Regions from separate parts of the Aeromonas salmonicida genome, predicted to be linked through region 2. Evidence: predicted binding sites of a transcription regulator. Region 2 holds the regulator's gene; the other holds the start of a gene.
The links. Region 2 encodes LexA, which represses DNA repair genes until DNA is damaged. Its sites were predicted from a motif close to ANCTGTNTNNNNANACAGNT; they were not measured.

Region 1 (5,980 bases), 1.3 Mb from region 2:
TCATGCGCCGCTCGGGCAATCTGCTCGTTCATCTGATGAATGGTCGCCACCGCATGGATGATCTGCTCCAGTACGCTGACCGACAGATCCACTTTTGTCAGCGTCACATCCGCCTGGCTGTGACCCGTCATGATCGCCTTGACCACGGCCTCGGTACCGGATTGCAACTGCCCAATGAGGGTCTGGATCTCGACGATGGCATTCTGGGTACGCCCCGCAAGATTGCGCACCTCGTCGGCTACCACGGCGAAGCCACGGCCCTGTTCACCGGCCCGCGCCGCCTCGATGGCGGCGTTCAGCGCCAGCAGGTTGGTCTGCTCGGCGATCCCCTGGATCACCACCAGTATGTCGTTGATGTTGTCGCTATTGGCGGCGAGTCGCTCCACCACAGGTTTGGCATCGCTGATCACCGCCATCAACTTGCGCATGGCCTCCTGGGTATCGGCCACCACATACTTGCCCTCCTGCGCCGAGGTATCTGCCTGGTTGGCCGCCGCCACCGCCGAGTTGGCGTTGCCCGCCACCTGCAAGGCAGTGGCACTGAGTTCCTCGAATGCAGTCGCCACCAGATCCACCTCCTGGTACTGGGCCTGCATGCCGGCACTGGTGCGCTCGGCAACCTGAGCCGCCTGCTCCGCACTGGCACGGGTGCCCGCAACGGTATCGATCACTTGACTGATGGTGGATTGCAACTTGTTGAGGAAGCTGTTGAACCACTTGGCCAACTCGCCAATCTCGTCATCGCGATGCAGGTCAATCCGCTGGGTCAGGTCTCCCTCCCCCGTGGCTATGTCCTTGAGGCGAGCCACCACGGCGCGAATGGGGGCGACTATTTGACGAGCCATCAGCCAGATGCAGAGCAAGGCTACCACCGAAATCACGCCGCCAATCACCAGTTGGGTGACCACGCTGCCATTGGCCTGGTTGGAGAGTTCGTCTTGCAGCTGGCGGGCCGAGGCCAGCACAACGGTGCGGGGAAGCTCGATATAGATGCCCCATTTGTGCTCGGTGCCGCGCATGCTGACCGGCACGAAGGTTTGCAGCAGAGTCCCGTCAGGACTCCAGCGTGTCATTGTCTGCCCCTGGCCGATCCAGCCTGTCAGATCGCCAGCCAGTGCCTGATATTGCTGCCCCAACGGGCTGCCCAGAGTTACGTCAAACCCATCCACCCCGGCGGCTCGCCCTTCGTGACTGACCAGCAGTACCTTGCCCTGTCCGTCGTACAGCGCCTGATCCATCTCCTTGACCAGACTTTGCAGGGTCGCCAGCGAGATATCGACCCCGACCATGCCAAGCGGGGTCTCCTGCTCCAGCAGAGGGACTGTCACCGAGGTCATCAGCACCTTCTGCGACCCCACATCATCGAGGTAGGGCTCGAGCAGGCAGAGCGCCTTGCTGCGAATACTGCAACGATACCAGTCGTTCTCCACGCCACCTGCTGCCGTGGGGCTCTCGTCCGCCAGCACGGATTCGTCTTGCACCTCAGCTTCAATCTTGCCGTCGACCCGGGCCCAGTAAGTGGAGAAGCGCCCCTTGTCATTGGCACCCAGCTCGCTGGAACCGTGGTAGTTGCTGTCCTCCCCATCCAGCTGATCGGGCTCGAACACCGCATAGACACCAAGCAGGTTGGCGGAAGCCGCCGCCGCATCGTGCAGTTGCTGATTGACGGCACCACGCAGCGCCTCGGAAGAGCCAAAGTTGTCGGCCGCATTCTTGCGCTGGAACAATATGCTCTGAGCCAGCAGAGTGGTACGAAAATAGGCCTCATCCAGATAGCTGGTGACCTTGGCCGCCTGCTCGGATCCCATCGCCTTCATCCAGTTTTCGGCCGAGCGTTGCGCCTCCTCAGTGGTGGAGGTCAGCACCTGATCCTGCATCCGGGCGGCGCTATAAAGAGAAGAGGCAACCAGGGCACCAGCACTGGCCAATAAACAACAACCGGCGATCAGGGTGATCCGCCCCTGAACAGAAAGAGAACTCATGCCACCATTCCTAGCTCATACAGATGTGATCAGTGTATCGGTTTTGGATACAAAAACTTAACCTAATCAAGCAAAATCCAGGCTCAGCTGGTTAACTTCCCCGTCACGAGGCAAGCCCACAACCAGCCCGAGCAATCGAATGGGTTTGCCCTGCGCCCGCAGCAGCCCCTCATGGAGCAGATCGTGAAACAGCTCGGGCTGATAGCCGCCACGGCGATAGACAGTGGTCTGCTGAAAATCGGCGAACTTGAGCTTGATCCCCTGCCCCATCAACTGCTCCCTGGCATAGCCAGCGGCAAAACGACGCTCCAGCTCGGGAATAAGCTGACTCAGTACCTGCCAGCAGGCGGCTTCATCCAGCACATCGCTGGCCAGCGTTGTCTCCACGCCAATGGTTTTACGGATCCGCTGCGCCTGCACCGGCTGATCATCACGGCCCCAGATCCGGCCCGTCAGCATCTCCCCCAACTTGCCAAACCGGGCGATCAGCTCATCACTGCTGAGCACTCTCGCATCCTCGCACGAATAGAGTCCCTGGGACTCCAGCCGCTCGGCCGTCTTGCGCCCGATCCCCGGCAACTTGGCCAAAGGCAGCTGGCGCACGAACTCATCCACCTCCTCTGGCCGGATCACGAACAGGCCGTCGGGTTTACGCTGCTCCGACGCGAGTTTGGCCAGAAACTTGTTCGGTGCCACCCCGGCCGAAGCGGTCAACCCCAGTTCGGTCACTATGGCCTGGCGGATCTCGGCCGCCATCAGGGTGGCACTGCCACCACAGCAGTTACTCTCGGTGACATCGAGGTAGGCTTCGTCCAGCGAAAGCGGCTCCACCAGCTCGGTGTAACGCAAGAAGATGGCGCGCAGCTGACGAGAGGTATCCTTGTAGACCGCCATTCGTCCCGGTATGAGTACGAGCGGCGGGCAGAGCTTCTTGGCCAGGCCACTTGGCATGGCGGAGCGCACCCCGAAACGGCGCGCCACATAGTTGCAGGTCGAGATGACCCCCCGCCGATCGGAAGAGCCCCCTATCGCCAAGGGTACGTCCCGCAGAGCCGGGTTGTCCCGCATCTCTACCGCCGCATAAAAGCAGTCCATGTCGATGTGAATGATTTTGCGCATACCACTGTACGGATAAACAGTTAACTCACCCATGCTAACCCAGCGCACCCGTTTCTGCCATCGGCATGAAACAACGAGCAGGCATAGACTCTTAAGACACCACTCACAACAAATGACAAGGAGGAAAGGAATGAGAGCACTCTGGCTGGGAGTAGGACTGGGACTCTGTCTGCTGCCGCTGCTTGGCGGAACCAAGGACCATCCGACCGCCGAATGCAGCTGGCTGCATGATCGCATCGAGACACTGGAGAAGGCCATCAAGCAAGGGGATGAACTGGGAACACGGGAGGAACTGGCGCGCTGGAAGGCCGAGTTCAAAAAGAAAGCCTGTCATCAATACGACTACTGAATCCCCCTCCCGCCAAAGAAAAGGCGGGCTGACCCTAAGGTCAGCCCGCCTGCCATTCAGCCTTGGCCCGAGTACAACTCGAAAACCCTGGCCCGCTCAGATGATCCGGTTATCGGTCAGCATCTTGCGACGGGCCTCTTCCTTGGCCATCTTCTTCTTGCGGTTGTCACAGGGTTCCGGGCAATCGCACTCCTTTTCGATACCTATAGTGCCCAGTCCGCCACAGGAGCCGGAAATGGTCTTCTTCTGGAAGATGTAACCTATGGCCATGGCCACTACAACGACCAGAAATACCCCGAAGGTGATCAGAAAAATCTGCATGCTGGTGCCCCTTACTTTCTAACCAGGTACTGTTTGAACGCATCTGAATAGGCTTCGTCAAAACCATCGGCCGTCTTGGTGATCACGAAGATCGCCAGTCCGCGCTCCTTGGCATACGCCAGGCTCTTCTCGGGCCCGAGCACCATGAACACGGTCGCCAACCCGTCTGCGGTCATGCAGGAAGGGTGAATGACGGTCACCGATACCATGCGATGCTGGATAGGTTTGCCCGTCATGGGATCGATAGTGTGGGAGAAACGCTGGCCATCCATTTCGTAGTAATTGCGGTACTCGCCTGAAGTGGCAACCCCGTTGTCCCCCGGCACTATCACTTCCTGCACAGAGCCGGCATTGGCGGTCGGCTTCTCGATGGCCACACGCCAGGGGTGCCCCTTGCCGTTGACGCCATTGATCCGCAGCTCGCCACCGATCTCCACCAGATAGTTGCGAGACCCCATGGACTCCAGATACTCAGCCACCTTGTCCACCCCAAAGCCCTTGGCAATGGCGGAGAGATCCACGTAGAGGTCCGGAATATCTTTTTGCAACGTATCGGCATCGGCGGAGGTAATCACATGCAAATTGCCCAGACCTGTCTTCTGACGGGTCTGGGTGATCAGCTCCTCGGACGGGATCCTGGTCGGACGCGCATCCGGTCCGAAGCCCCACAGATTGACCAAGGGGCCAACGGTAACGTCAAGCGCCCCGCGGCTCTCACGGCCCAGATGCAGGGATTCAGTCACCACCCGGGCGGTATCGCGAGAGACCACCACAGGGGTCGAGCTTCTGTGCTGGTTGAAGCGCGACAGCTCGGAATCGGGACGATAGGTCGACATCTGGTCGTTGACCCGCTCCAGCAGGACGTCGACCTCAGCCTGAAACTTGGCCGGATCTGTGATGACGTTATCTGCCACCTTGATGGAATAGTAGGTACCCATGGTGCTGCCGGTGATGTGGATCTCCGGCTTGGATTGGACCGTTTCCTGACCGCACCCCGTCAAGAAAAAGGCTAGCCCTAAGGCTAGCCAGGTCTTTACAACACTGTGCATTGATTAACCACCAAAGTCATCCAGCAGGATGTTTTCGTCTTCAACACCGAGGTTTTTCAGCATGTTGATGACGGCAGCATTCATGACGGGAGGCCCACACATGTAGAACTCGCAATCTTCCGGCGCCTCGTGGTTCTTGAGATAGTTCTCGAACAAGACGTTGTGGATGAAGCCGGTGTAGCCATCCCAGTTGTCTTCCGGTTGCGGATCAGACAGGGCGACGTGCCACTGGAAGTTGTCATTCTCGGCCGCCAGCATGTCGAAGTCTTCGACATAGAACATCTCGCGCTTGGAACGGGCACCGTACCAGAAGCTCATCTTGCGATGGGTCTTCAGACGACGCAGCTGGTCGAAAATATGGGAGCGCATCGGCGCCATACCCGCACCACCACCGACGAACACCATTTCAGCATTGGTGTCTTTGGCGAAGAACTCACCAAACGGACCCGAGATGGTCACCTTGTCGCCAGCCTTGAGGCTGAAGATATAGGAGGACATCTGGCCGGGAGGCGCAGTCCAGTTGCTGGGTGGCGGGGTCGCGATCCGCACGTTCAGCATTATGATGCCGAACTCTTCCGGATAGTTGGCCATGGAATAAGCACGAATGATCGGCTCGTTGACCTTGGACTCCAGTTCGAAGATCTTGAAGCGATCCCAATCCCCGCGATACTCCTCGGGAATATCGAAGTTCTTGTACTGCACATGGTGAGCAGGGGCTTCGATCTGGATATAACCACCGGCGCGGAACGGGACGCTCTCGCCATCGGGGATCTGCAGCTTGAGCTCCTTGATGAAGGTGGCCTTGTTATCGTTGGAGATAACAGTACAGTCCCACTTCTTCACCCCGAAGATCTCTTCCGGCAGCTCGATATCCATGTCGGAACGCACTGTGACCTGACAGGCCAGACGCTCCCCATGGCGGGCTTCACCCTTGCTGATGTGATCCAGCTCGGTCGGCAGAATATCACCGCCGCCAGCTTTCACCCGCACCTTGCACTGACCACAGGAGCCACCGCCGCCACAGGCGGAGGAGACGAAGATGCCGCTGCCGGCCAGAACGCCGAGCAGCTTGCCACCCGCCGGGCTGGTGACAGCCTTGGCCGGGTCGCCGTTGATGCTGATTGTCACGTCACCTGCGGTCACCAGCTTGGACTTGGCGA
Region 2 (5,980 bases):
ATCACCATACGTCTGCCTATTGGCTGAGCCATCTCTTTTCATCCAGGCGGGCGCTGGGTATGCTGGCGCCCTTTTCCGCCCCATCTCGGCCCGCATCAGGATCCCGCCATGCTCGATATCGTGCTCTACCAACCGGAAATCCCGCCCAACACAGGCAACATCATCCGCCTCTGCGCCAACACAGGCTACCGGCTGCATCTGATAGAACCGCTGGGGTTCGAGTGGGATGACAAGCGGGTGAAGCGGGCCGGGCTCGATTATCACGAGTTTGCCGAGGTGAAACGCTGGCCGAGCTATGAGGCATTTCTGGCTGCCGTTGCTCCCGAGCGGGTATTTGCCTGCACCACCAAGGGCAGTACCGCCCATTCTGCAGCGCAGTTCGCGCCCGGTGATGCCCTGCTGTTCGGCCCGGAGAGCCGAGGTCTGCCACTGGAGATCATAGAGAGCCTGCCGTTCGAACAGCGGCTGCGCATCCCCATGTTGCCCCAGAGCCGCAGCATGAATCTCTCCAATGCGGTGGCGGTATTCGTATACGAGAGCTGGCGCCAGCTAGGTTATGAGGGTTCGCTCTGAACCTGGCTCACCCCATGGGGTGAATGCAACAGGCGGCCATCACGTTCCAGTTGCCAGCACAGATACCCCAGCGTCAGACCTCGGCCCGCCATCAGGGCGCCCATGGCGGCCCACAAGGCGGCAACGCCCCAGCCCTGACAGAGCCACCAGACCGGGAAGAAGCCGCAAAACGCCGCTACCAGCATGCTGTTACGCATCTCCCTGGCACGGGTAGCGCCAATGAAGACCCCATCCAGCAGGAAGCACCAGACCGCCAGTAACGGCATCAGGATCAGCCAGGGCAACTGGCGGTTTGCCTCGGCGATCACCGCCGGTATGTCGGTAATATGTGCGATGAGCTGGCTGCCGCCCGCCGCAAACAGCAGGCTGAAACCAATCGCTATGATCAGCGCCCAGCCAAGGTTCAAGACAATGGCTTCGCGCAGCGCCTGCCGATCCCGCCGGCCGATGGCGCGGCCCACCATGGCCTCCACCGCATAGGCAAAGCCATCCATCCCGTAGGAGATGAGCATCAGAAAGTTGAGCAGCACCGCATTGGCGGCCACTGCCACATCCCCCAAACGCGCGCCCTGCAAGGTCATGAAGGCAAAGCAGAGCTGCAGGCAGAGGGAGCGGATGAAGATATCCCGATTCAGGCTGAGCAATCTCAACAGCGCGGGCCACTGACGCCAGCGTTGCCAGGCCCCCTGCCACACCTCGGGCGAGAGGCGGCGCAGATGGCGGCTCACCAGCCAGAGCCCGACCCCCAGGGCGCTGTAATCTGCCAGCAGAGAGGCGGCGGCCACGCCTTTCACCTGCCAGCCCAGCCCCAGTACGAACCAGGTATCCAGCGCCATGTTGATCAGGTTGGTGAAGATCAGCAACAGCATGGGGCTGCGGGCATCCTGCATGCCCAGCAACCAGCCCATGATCACCAGATTGCAGAGCGCCGCAGGCGCACTCCAGATCCGTACCGACACATACTCGCTGGCATAAATCTGCACCTCGGCTGACCCGCCACTGAGTGCAATTAGCCCGGGCAGCAGGGGCAGCAGCAAGAGCAAGAGCAGCACGCCCAGCCCGACGGCGAGACCGAGCGCCCGCGCCAGGGTGTCGAGCTGGCCATCTGGACTACCGGCGCCATGAGCCTGGGCGGTCAGCCCTGTGGTGGACATGCGCAAGAAGCCGAGCAGCCAGAAGATGAGATTGATGAGGGTAGCCCCGACCGAGACGCCTCCCAAAAACCAGGCCTGACCGAGCTGGCCTATCACCCAGGTATCCACCAGCCCCAGCAATGGGGTAGTGATATTGGAGAGCACCATGGGCAATGCCAGGGCAAACACGGCCCCATGGCGCCGCCTGTCTGTCAACCAGGACGGGATCAGCATGAGAGCAGCCACTCATCCGGCATCATTCGCCCTCCAGTCGCACGATTTTGGCGAAATCGGAGACCAGGGTTTCCATGACCACGTGGGGTACTCGCCCCTCGCTCATCTGGGGGCGGAACACGGCTTCCAGCTTGCCTTCCGGATTGATCAGCACTATGGAGGCGGAGTGGTCGATCAGGTAATCCTTCTCTCCCTGTTCGGCAATGGAGTAGATGAGGCCCAGGTTTCGCACAAACGGGAACAACTTCTCGTGGGGGCCGGTTGCCGCCTTGAACTCGGGATGGAAGAAAGCGGTATAGGTCTTGAGGCGAGTGATGTCATCGCGCTGCGGATCCGCCGAAATGAACACCACCTGGCTGTCCGGTGCAATCTTCTTCAGCGCCGGATAGACGGAGCGCAGATCCGCCAGCGTGGTCGGGCAGATATCCGGGCAGAAGGTATAGCCGACAAACAGAAAGGTCCAGTGCCCCACCAGACTGGCTGGAACGAAGGGCTGCCCCTCCTCGTCGGTAAAGGCAAACGGATTGATGTCCCGCCCCGCCGGATAATAGTCGGCCTGCTCGGGCAGGGAGGGCCGGCTCCAGTGGAATGCAGCCATCATGCCCCCGACCAGCAGCAGGAACAGCAAGGGATAACGCGGTTTAACCATAACAACAGACCTTTTCACTGCGACATGCCCGCAGAGTGGGCACGAATGGATGGCCCATTGTAACCCAGCCCATCGCGCTCCGGGTTATCCCTTGCACCGGATGCCGCTTGGGTCAAAAGAGGCTCCCATCACCACTGGTCAGCCGGGCTGGGCCATAAAACAACAGCCCCACCATCAAGGTGGGGCTGTGAGACAAGGGCCAGGAAACATCAGGGTTGTTGTCTGCGGCGCTCATGGGCGCGCTTTGTCAGGGCACGCAGCGGTATGACGGGAGCCGTCCAGGGAAGATCCGTTTGTCCCGTGTCGCTATGACGGTGAAACAGCCGCACCAGGCGGACTATCTTGTCTTTGGGGCAGCCAAGCCAGACAGTCCAGCAGGCCCCCTTGTGATGTACCCAGAGAGCATAGAAACGGGTCATCCGGTTACCCTTGATGAAACGGGTGATGGAAGAAGCGGGCGATGCCAGACCCGGATCCCATGGCGAGCTTGAAGCCATACCTGTCCTCCTTGACCAACAGGTCACGCCGGTCGGCATCGACAGCCCCCTTGGGTGGCCAGATCGATGACTGCCGCGTGTCGACTGCGCAGGTGTGCCTTTATCCTCCAGACGGCAGATGCCGCCGGTGCAATGCTGGCCACCCTCCCTTCTATCCCGCGAACGCCTCCATCAACTGGGCTGGTAGCGCCGTTGCTGTCCGGCGCGCCGCATGAGGCTGTTGTTATGCATCCCTGCTGACCTTGGTTCCTGCCACCTGCCAAGTGGGAGAGGATCGTCTTGTCGAGCATTCGGGGCAGATCAAGCAAGTGACTGCCTTAGCCAAGGATATATCTGAAATGAGGCGGATGCGGACGGGCGCGACAGACAAAAATCACGGGTATCAGGATCTGATTGAAATCATGGGGAAAGGGGTACAGAAGCGAGACGGCCTCCCGAGGGAGGCCGCGCTGTTACATCCAGTCGGCGTTGCGGATTACGCCGACGGCCAGTCCCTCTATGGTGAGTTGCTGGCAGGAGAGATCAACGGCGATGGGTTCAAGCTCTTCATTTTCAGGCAGCAGCCACACCTGGCTGCCCTTGCGCTGGAAGCGCTTGACGGTGACGTCTTCGTCGAGACGTGCTACCACCACCTGGCCGTTGCGCACTTCCTGGGTTTTGTGGACAGCCAGCAGATCGCCATCCAGGATGCCGATGTTCTTCATGCTCATGCCTTGCACCCGCAGCAGGAAATCTGCCCGCGGATGGAACAGGGCAGGATCCACCTGATAGTGGCTCTCGATATGCTCCTGAGCCAGTATGGGTTCACCGGCCGCGACCTTGCCGATCAGAGGCAGGCCGGTCTCTTCCAGCACAGCTTCCTCTTCAATCAGCAGGCGGATGCCACGAGAGGTCCCCGGCATGATCTCGATGACCCCTTTTTTGGCCAGGGCCTTCAGATGTTCTTCGGCCGCATTGGCCGACTTGAAACCAAGCTTCTGGGCAATCTCGGCACGAGTCGGCGGCATGCCGGTCTCGCTCATATTCACCTTGATCAGTTCCAGCACTTCGGCCTGGCGTGGGGTAAGGGGTTTCATAACATTGGCACCTGTTTTTTTATACAGCACACTGGCAGTATATACAGTGCAGTGGCCAAGGCAAGGCGCGGCTGACATTTGTCGCGGCCAACCCCTTATTTGCCATGGTTTTACGGCTGTGCAGCCGACTCATCGTACCTCTCGGCGACAAGCCGCCGGTGATTTGTTATGCTCACGCCGCATTTTTTTGGAGAGCAGACGCACATGTCCCTTGGACAGAAGATTTCCAGAGCCATCTTGCAATGGCCGGTCAGTGGCTTGGTCAATCACAAGAGCCTGCCGGAAAATCCCATCACAGAGCTCAAGCTGGATCCGGCCAGACCCATAGTCTATGCCCTGAAAACCAGCTCGATCACCGATCTGATGACGCTGCAACAGTGCTGCGAGGATCTCGGCCTGCCCGGCCCCTTCACCCCGTTGGAGCTGAACGGCCAGTTGCTGCCGCGCTACGTCTGTCTGGACCGTCCGCCTCCCCTGTTTGGCAAGCGCAGCAAGCCGCTGCCTTTCTTGCAGGAATTCCACCAGCTGCTGGATTTGCACAAGCAGGATCCGGCACTGGATATCCAGGTAGTGCCTGTCACCCTGTTCTGGGGCCGCGCCCCCGGCCGGGAAGGGGAAGAGGCCTCCGGCTGGAACATCATCAGCAGCCTGGCACCGAACCGCCTCAAAAAGGCACTGATCGTGATCCTCAAGGGCCGCGAGAACCTGGTGCGCTTCTCCCCGCCGCTCTCCCTGCGTCAGATGGCCGACAAGCACGGCACCGACGAGGCTATCGCCCACAAACTGGCGCGGGTGGCCCGCACCCACTTCAGCCGCCAGCAGCTGGCGGCCACCGGCCCCAAGCTGCCGAACCGCAACCTGCTGTTCAGGCAGTTGCTGGATTCCAGCGTCATCCAGCAGGCCATAGAAGAGGAGGCCCAGCGCGAGGGCATCAGCCTGGAGAAAGCGCAAAAGCGCGCCCACGGTTACATGGACGAGATCGCTTCCGATTTCTCCTACCGGCTGATCCGCCTCAGTGAAAGCTTCCTCGGCTGGCTGTGGAACAAGCTCTATCGCGGCCTCTCGGTCAACGGCGCCGAGAAGGTACGCCAGCTGGCGCAAGAAGGGCACGAGATCGTCTATATGCCCTGCCATCGCAGCCACATGGACTACCTGCTGCTCTCCTACGTCATCTACCACCAGGGGATGGTGCCGCCCCACATAGCGGCGGGCATCAACCTCAACTTCTGGCCGGCGGGCCCCATCTTCCGTCATGGCGGCGCCTTCTTCATCCGCCGCACCTTCAAGGGCAACCCGCTCTACAGCACTGTATTTCGCGAATACCTCAACCTGCTGTTTGCCAAGGGCTATTCGGTGGAGTTCTTTACCGAGGGTGGGCGCTCCCGCACCGGTCGTCTGCTGCCACCCAAAACCGGCATGCTGGCAATGACACTGCAGGCCATGATGCGCGGGCTGGACAGACCCGTGACCCTGGTGCCCGTCTATCTGGGCTACGAGCACGTGATGGAGGTGAACACCTATCACAACGAGCTCAAGGGCAGCCGCAAGGAGAAAGAGAGCTTCCTGCAGGTGCTCGGCATACTGCGCAAGCTGCGCAACTATGGCCGCGGCTTCGTCAACTTCGGCGAACCCCTGACCCTCAACAGCTACCTCAATGAACATGTGCCCGAGTGGAAGGACCACATAGGTCAGGAGGAGCGCCCCGAGTGGATGGCACCCACAGTCACCCGGCTGGCCGAGCTGCTGATGACCCGCATCAACGCTGCCGCCGCCGTCAACGGCCTGACCCTGAGCGCGCTGGCACTGCTGGCCGCCGAA

Region 1: the regulator LexA is predicted to act here: its motif matches at 3,104-3,123, upstream of dinB (DNA polymerase IV).

Annotation. Positions count from the first base shown of each region.
Region 1 covers NZ_CP110645.1:3,654,300-3,660,279, forward strand. The annotation lists gene ONZ54_RS16905 (methyl-accepting chemotaxis protein) at 1-1,982, opposite strand, end outside; gene dinB (DNA polymerase IV) at 2,049-3,101, opposite strand; gene ONZ54_RS16915 (hypothetical protein) at 3,232-3,450, shown strand; gene nqrM ((Na+)-NQR maturation NqrM) at 3,547-3,771, opposite strand; gene ONZ54_RS16925 (FAD:protein FMN transferase ApbE) at 3,783-4,820, opposite strand; gene nqrF (NADH:ubiquinone reductase (Na(+)-transporting) subunit F) at 4,824-5,980, opposite strand, start outside.
Region 2 covers NZ_CP110645.1:113,758-119,737, reverse strand. The annotation lists gene ONZ54_RS00580 (ATP-binding protein) at 1-27, shown strand, start outside; gene trmL (tRNA (uridine(34)/cytosine(34)/5-carboxymethylaminomethyluridine(34)-2'-O)-methyltransferase TrmL) at 109-573, shown strand; gene ONZ54_RS00570 (MATE family efflux transporter) at 555-1,940, opposite strand; gene ONZ54_RS00565 (SCO family protein) at 1,963-2,589, opposite strand; gene ONZ54_RS00560 (hypothetical protein) at 2,799-3,086, opposite strand; gene lexA (transcriptional repressor LexA) at 3,539-4,162, opposite strand; gene plsB (glycerol-3-phosphate 1-O-acyltransferase PlsB) at 4,367-5,980, shown strand, end outside.